Linked DNA regions of Allobranchiibius huperziae. The protein of the gene in region 1 interacts with the protein of each later gene in a pairwise test. Links are inferred from orthologs where the notes say so. Each region holds a gene or a part of one and is shown in the gene's direction. Other genes may lie near its edges.

The links.
Region 2: the proteins of sufU (region 1) and HNR15_RS11625 interact in binary tests that used the Escherichia coli proteins (3 or more experiments, as listed by UniProt). The link is inferred for Allobranchiibius huperziae from one-to-one orthologs.

What each region holds. Positions count from the first base shown.
Region 1 is NZ_JACCFW010000001.1:1,815,246-1,818,873, reverse strand. The notes cover bases 1-2,999. They hold sufU (Fe-S cluster assembly sulfur transfer protein SufU), read left to right. Parts: upstream 1-1,261; coding sequence 1,262-1,738; downstream 1,739-2,999. Other genes in these bases: HNR15_RS08625 (hypothetical protein), read right to left, coding at 2,134-2,999; HNR15_RS08630 (metal-sulfur cluster assembly factor), read left to right, coding at 1,735-2,073; HNR15_RS08640 (cysteine desulfurase), read left to right, coding at 1-1,262. Outside these bases: more of HNR15_RS08625, read right to left, coding at 3,000-3,075; HNR15_RS17945 (hypothetical protein), read right to left, coding at 3,336-3,628; HNR15_RS17940 (plastocyanin/azurin family copper-binding protein), read left to right, coding at 3,622-3,628. UniProt on the Escherichia coli protein: A scaffold on which IscS assembles Fe-S clusters. Exists as 2 interconverting forms, a structured (S) and disordered (D) form. The D-state is the preferred substrate for IscS.
Region 2 is NZ_JACCFW010000001.1:2,477,264-2,480,709, reverse strand. What follows is about bases 630-3,446. They hold HNR15_RS11625 (cysteine desulfurase family protein), read left to right. Parts: upstream 630-1,340; coding sequence 1,341-2,552; downstream 2,553-3,446. Other genes in these bases: mnmA (tRNA 2-thiouridine(34) synthase MnmA), read left to right, coding at 2,552-3,446; HNR15_RS11630 (DUF4352 domain-containing protein), read right to left, coding at 630-1,246. Also shown: HNR15_RS11635 (PPOX class F420-dependent oxidoreductase), read left to right, coding at 1-153; more of HNR15_RS11630, read right to left, coding at 215-629. UniProt on the Escherichia coli protein: Master enzyme that delivers sulfur to a number of partners involved in Fe-S cluster assembly, tRNA modification or cofactor biosynthesis. Catalyzes the removal of elemental sulfur from cysteine to produce alanine.

The sequences.
Region 1 (3,628 bases):
TCCCGTTGCTGTCCCGCACGGTGCGCGACGGCAAGCCGCTGGTCTACCTCGACTCCGGTGCCACCTCGCAGAAGCCCGTGGCGGTGCTCGACGCCGAGCGGGACTTCTACGAGCACCACAACGCCGCCGTCCACCGCGGAGCCCACCAGCTCGCGGAGGAGGCCACCGACGCGTACGAAGGCGCCCGCGCCACGATCGCGTCCTTCATCGGCGCCCAGCCGGACGAGGTCGTCTTCACCAAGAACGCCACCGAGGCGCTCAACCTGGTGGCGTATGCATTCAGCAACGCCGGCGCGGCCGGTGCCCTCGACGGCGCCGACCCGCAGGTCGCCGGTCGGCTGCGGATCGGACCGGGCGACGAGATCGTCGTCACCGAGATGGAGCACCACGCCAACCTCGTGCCGTGGCAGGAGCTGTGCCGCCGCACCGGCGCCACGCTGCGGTGGATCCCCGTCACCGGCACCGGCGAGCTCGACCTGAGCGACCTGGGATCGATCGTGACCGAGCGCACGAAGGTGCTCGCGTTCGCGCACGTCTCCAACGTCACCGGCGTAATCAACCCCGTCGAGACCCTCGTCGCGGCGGCCCACCGGGTCGGCGCTCTGGTGGTGCTGGACGCCTGCCAGTCGGTGCCGCACCTGCCCGTCGACGTCGCGGCGCTCGGTGTCGACTTCCTGGCCTTCAGCGGCCACAAGATGCTGGGCCCGCTGGGCATCGGTGTGCTCTGGGGCCGCTCCGAACTGCTGGCGGCGATGCCGCCCTTCCTGACCGGCGGCTCGATGATCGAGCTGGTGACGATGGAGGGCTCGACCTACGCCGCGCCGCCGCAGCGTTTCGAGGCCGGGGTGCCCGTCGCAGCCCAGGCCGTCGGCCTGGGTGCCGCGTGCGACTACCTGAGCGCCCTCGGGATGGATGGCGTGCTCGCGCACGACCGGGTCATCACCGCCGCTGTGCTGCAGGAGCTTGCGAAGCGACCCTGGGTCACCGTGCTGGGTCCGACGGATCCGCAGAAGCGTTGTGGCGCAGTGGCTTTCAGCGTCGACGAAGTGCACCCGCATGACGTCGGCCAGATCCTGGACGACGCGGGCGTCGCCGTACGCACGGGCCATCACTGCGCGTGGCCGCTGCACCGGGCTCACCGGATCACGGCGTCCACCCGGGTCAGCTTCTCCGTCTACACCACGCTGGAGGACGTGGCCGCGTTCGCGACCGCGCTCGACCGGGTGCCGCAGATCTTCGGTCTCGAGACGGGAGCAGCCTGATGGACCTCTACCAGGAGCTGATCCTCGAGCACTCCAAGCGACCGGTGAACGCCGGCCTGCGCGAGCCGTACGACGCGCAGGTGCACCACGTCAACACCACCTGCGGCGACGAGGTGACCCTCCGGGTCAGCGTGCAGGACGGCCGGGTCGCCGACGTGTCCTACGACGCCATCGGCTGCTCGATCTCGGTCGCCGCCGCCTCGATCCTCGCCGAGGAGGTGACCGGCGAGACCGTCCCGGAGTCGCTGCGCACCTACGAGGCCATGAAGGCCATGCTCACCAGCCGGGGGACCGACGCCGGCGACGAGGACGTCATCGGCGACGGCGTGGCACTGGCCGGGGTCGCGAAGTACCCCGCCCGGGTGAAGTGCGCACTGCTCCCGTGGAGCGCCTACACCGCCGCCCTGACCGAGGCCGAGGTCCTCGGCACCACCATCGACCCACAGACCGTCCCCGCCTCCGGAGGTACCCCATGACGGACACCACGCCAGCGACCACCAGCCCCACCAACGTCGCCGACCTCGAGGAGGCCATGCGCGACGTGGTCGACCCCGAGCTCGGCATCAACGTCGTCGACCTCGGTCTCGTCTACGGCATCACCGTCGACGGCGAGGCCAACGCGGTCATCGACATGACGCTGACCAGCGCCGCCTGCCCGCTCACCGATGTGATCGAGGATCAGACCGGGGCCGCCCTGGAGGGCCTGACCAACAGCTTCCGGATCAACTGGGTCTGGATGCCGCCATGGGGCCCGGACAAGATCACCGACGACGGCCGCGAGCAGCTGCGGGCGCTCGGCTTCAACGTCTGAGCCGATCCACACGAGCAGATGACGAGCGCGGGTCCTTCGGGGCCCGCGCTCGTCGCTGTCTCACTCGTAGAGCACGTACTCAGGGCGCGGCACCAGCGCCAGCACCTGCGCGGGGGTCATCAACGGCCCGGCCTGCGCGTCCTCCTGGAAGAACAGCTTGAAGCCCGGTGCGACGAACGCCGGGGTGTCCTTCATGACCAGGTGGTAGGTGTCGGTCTTGTCCTCCGCGGCGCCGATCCCGTCGACGGACTTCACCAGCGCCACGCCGGTGTGCGGCCGCAGCGCGGACTGGTCGCGCAGGATCGAGGGGCGCAGCACGTGCACCACCAGGGCCTTCTCCGGCAGCCTGTGGGCGCTGACCAACCCCGAGAGGTAGGCGGCGACGTCGTTCACGATCTCGCCGGTCGTCGAGCCGAAGACCGCGCCGGGTCGCTGGCCCGCCCGGATCGACCACTCCGGGTCCAGTGCCAGCCCGACGTCCGGCTCGGTCAGCCAGTGCTCGTACGCGCGGGCCTCGTCCAGGAAACTCGCGCGGCCGGGCTGGATGTTCAGCAGCAGGAGGGCGCCGTGGGCCCGTGCGGCGGTCAGCCAGGTCGAGATGACCTCGTCGCTCACCCTCGCGCGGAAGAGTCCGTCGCCGCCGGGCGCGCCCTGGACGACGGTCGCGATCAACTCCACGACCGGCAGGATCTTCCGACCGGTGGACCACGCCGGGCACGCACTCATCATCCGGTCCAGTTGGACGTCCAGATCACCGATGCCGAGCTGGCCGAGGGCGGGCGCCCCAGGGGAGCCGCACCACCCGAAGAGGAAGCGCGACGGGAAGATCGTGCGGCCGCCTCCCGGCAGCTCGGCGGCAGCCGGAACGGTGCTCGGCCTGCTGGTCGGCGTGCTGGTCGGCGTCCGGGGAGGGCCGCTCGTCCGTGCGGCCGGGATGATCGCGGCCGGGGCTCCACACGCCGCCACCGTGGCGGCGCCGAGCGCTCCCAGAGCACCCCCCACCAGCCCCCTCCGGGATACTCCGCGAACTGTCACCCCTCGATGAGACCACGTCGCCGAGCGCAAGTGCGCACGACGTGCCGGGGCGTGTGAAGGCTGCATTGAGGTCGAGCCGGAGAAGTCGCTGAAAAACAATGAGGCTGTGAGGTGAACCGGTTGGCCGTCCGCTCCGTACTACCAACCGGACGTGCGATGCAGCGGCACCTGACGGTGCGGGCACCGATGCGCCCGATGTCCGGCAAGACCGCATCGATCGCAGGAGTTCACATGTCCCAGTCCCTCGTCCGTTTCCCCGCCGTCGCGATCGCAGGTGTCGGCCTGGCCGTCGCGCTCGCCGCCTGCGGCGGCAGCTCAGGCACTTCTTCCAGCTCTGCCGCCAGCGCTTCCTCGACCAGTTCATCGTCGAGTTCGGCGCCGAGTTCGTCGTCCAGCTCCTCTTCGCCGGCCACCTCGTCGTCCGGTTCGTCGTCATCCAGTGCCCCGGCCGCGGCGGGGCCGACAAAGACGGTCACCGCCAACGAGGTCGAGTTCCACATCACCCTCAGCACCATGACCT
Region 2 (3,446 bases), 660 kb from region 1 along the record:
GTGGAGTACTTCCGGGTCATCTCCGGGGAGCATTCGGACTGGGATGAATACCGCGAGGCCATGCGCCGGCAGGGCAAGTGCCTGATCCGGGTCACTCCCACCCGCTGGGGCCCGATCGCGACCGGCGGCTTCCCGCCCCGGCTCGCGGACTGATCTTTCGGACATGCAGATGGGGGCGAATATGCCCCGATCTGCATGTCCAAAACGCGGGGGGCTACTTGGCCGACGTCGACCAGGCCGCTGCCGCCCGCTTGCTCGTCGGTGAGGTCAACTGCAGCAGCGTCCAACTGCGCGGCTGTGCGCCCTTGGGCACCCAGAAGATGATCGTGTAGCGCCCCGATCCGTTCGGCTTCACCAGCGTGCTGGTGAGGGTCTCGCCGGGCGAGGGGATGCTGCCGAAGCGGCATGTCCGGCCGCCCCCGTCCAGCAGCACGAACTGCCGCCGATCGACGTACGCCTCAGCGCCCCGCGCGGTGACCGAGAGGCTGACGGCCACGCCGTCGACGTCGCCGGGGACGGTCGGGGACGGGCCGAGCGTGCGAGGGGTCGGTGCCTGCGCCGTGACGGTGACGCCGATACCGCCGTTGATGATCGAGATCGTCCGGCCGAAGTGCACTGTCGCGACGCCCTTGCGGTCGTACGCGGTGCGGGGCCCGTCGCACGCATCGGTCACCGTGCGTTGCGGAGCGGTGCCCTGCTTGGACCACTTCGCGAGCGCGCGCCGGTCGGTCGGGTTCTCCACGTAGACGACCGAGTAGTTCGCCAGGTCGGCGTCCGCCGGCACCAGGAAGGCGACGTTGCCGTCGGCGCCGCGCTGCTCGTCGATCGTCGTGAGGGGGAAGGCGCCGGCCAGCGGGTTGTGCGCGGGCCGCGGGCACGCCCTGCCCTGCGGGTCGAGCATCACGAGCGACCCGGGGGACACGACGTACGACCCGTTCTGCACCACCCGCGCCGACATGTGCACCGACGCGATGCGGTAGCTGCTCTCCCCGCTGGAGACCTGCGACAGGGTGGGCGCACCGACCTGGGTGGCCACCGCACGGTGGTCGGGGGTCGGGACGGGCACGTCGTACGCCGTCGCGCCGCCGGAGTAGGACACGTCCTTGGGGCCGGAGCATCCGCTGGGGGCGACGACGGTGGTGCGGACGGCCTTCGCGGGCGCGCCGTGGCTGCAGCCCGTGAGCACGGACGTCGCGAGAACGGCGAGTGCGGCGGGACCGCCGAGGCGCGTGGCGCGGGAGAACAAAGCGGGCCTCTCATCGGGTGGGATCAGCGAGCAGTCTGCCAAAGACGGGGAGCGGGCGCGGGCGGGTCCCAGGACCGGATCGTAGAATCGACCGATGCCCCACTACCTCGACCATGCCGCGACGACGCCTGCGCTGCCGCAGGTCGTCACCGCGATGGCCGAGCAGATGGCCGTCCCGGGCAACGCCTCGTCGCTGCACACGGCCGGCCGTGCGGCCCGACGCGTCGTGGAGGAGTCGCGCGAGACCATCGCGGCCGGGCTCGGCGCCGGACCGTCCGAGGTCGTCTTCACCTCCGGGGGCACCGAGTCGGACAACCTCGCGGTCAAGGGCCTGTACTACCAGCGCCGGGCCGACGACCCGCGGCGTACCCGGCTTATCGTCTCGGCCATCGAGCACCATGCGGTGCTCGACTGCGTCGACTTCCTGGTCGAGTACGAGGGCGCGCGGATCACCTGGGTCGAGCCCGACCCGCTCGGCCGGATCGATCCCGCACGCGTGCGCGCGGCCATCGAGCAGGATCCCGCGGACGTCGCCCTCGTGTCGGTGATGTGGGCCAACAACGAGGTCGGCACGGTGCAGCCGATCGCCGAGATCACCTCCGTAGCCCACGAATTCGGCATTCCCATGCACACGGACGCGGTCCAGGCCATGGGTCACCTGCCGATCGACTTCGCAGCGGTCGGGGCCGACCTGCTCACCGCCAGCGGGCACAAGATCGGCGGACCGCTCGGCGTGGGGGTGCTCCTCGCCCGGCGTGACGTGCGGCTGCGGCCGCTGACTCAGGGCGGTGGCCAGGAGCGCGGGCTGCGCAGCGGCACCCTGGACGTCGCCGCAATCCGCGGGATGGCGGTCGCGACGGCCCTCGTGACCGACGGCCGGGCGGCCGAGAGCGACCGGCTGGCGTCGTTGCGGGACAAGATGATCCGCGGTGCGCTCGACGCGGGTTTCGACATCACGGTGAGCGGGCCGCACGAGGTCGGTGACGTCGAACGGCGGCTGCCGGGCAATGTGCACCTGCTCGTGCCGGACTGCGACGGTGACTCCCTGCTCTACCTGCTCGACGCCGCGGGCATCGAGTGCTCGACCGGGTCGGCCTGCCAGGCCGGCGTGCCGCGTCCGAGCCATGTGCTCCTGGCGATGGGCGTGCCGGAGGCCCGCGCTCGCGGCGCGCTGCGCCTCTCCCTGGGTCACACCTCCGACGACAGCGACGTCGCGGCGTTCCTCGACGCGCTTCCGGCCGCCGTCGAGCGCGCTCAGCGCGCCCACCACGCGGGCCGCGCCGGCGCCCGGCCGAAGGGTCAGTGATGCGCGTCGTTGCCGCCATGAGCGGCGGGGTCGACTCGGCCGTGGCCGCCGCACGGATGCTCGACGCCGGGCATGAGGTGGTCGGTGTGCATCTGGCGTTGTCGCAGTCCGCGGCGACCCTGCGCGAATCCGCGCGCGGGTGCTGCACCATCGAGGACGCCGGCGACGCCCGACGGGTCGCCGACCGGCTCGGCATCCCCTTCTACGTGTGGGACATGGCCGACCGGTTCCGCGAGGACGTCATGGAGGACTTCGTCGCGGAGTACGCCGCCGGCCGCACCCCCAACCCGTGCCTGCGCTGCAACGAGCGCATCAAGTTCGCGGCGTTGCTGGACAAGGCGCTCGCGCTCGGTTTCGACGCGGTCGCGACGGGGCACTACGCGCAGATCGTCGACGGCCCGGACGGCCGGGAGCTGCACCGGGCGGTCGACCCGGCCAAGGACCAGTCCTACGTGCTCGGGGTGCTGGACGCCGAGCAGCTCTCGCGCTCGTTCTTCCCGCTCGGCGACACCACCAAGCCGCACATCCGCGAGGAGGCGGCCGCGCGCGGCTTCTCGGTCGCCAAGAAGCCGGACAGCCACGACATCTGTTTCATCGCCGACGGCGACACGAAGGGCTGGTTGACCGGACGGCTCGGCACGGCTCCCGGTGAGATCGTCGACGACGCCGGCAAGGTCGTCGGCACCCACGAGGGGGCGTTCGCGTACACCGTCGGGCAGCGCCGCGGCCTCGGGCTGAAGGTGCCGCGCGAGGACGGCGCCAAGCGGTACGTCGTCGAGGTGCAACCCGCGACCCGACGGGTCGTCGTCGGCACCGCCGAACTGCTGGGCGTGGACCTGCTGGACGCCGATCACGGCCGGTGGTGCGGCCCGGCGCCCGCCGGTGAGGTGCGGG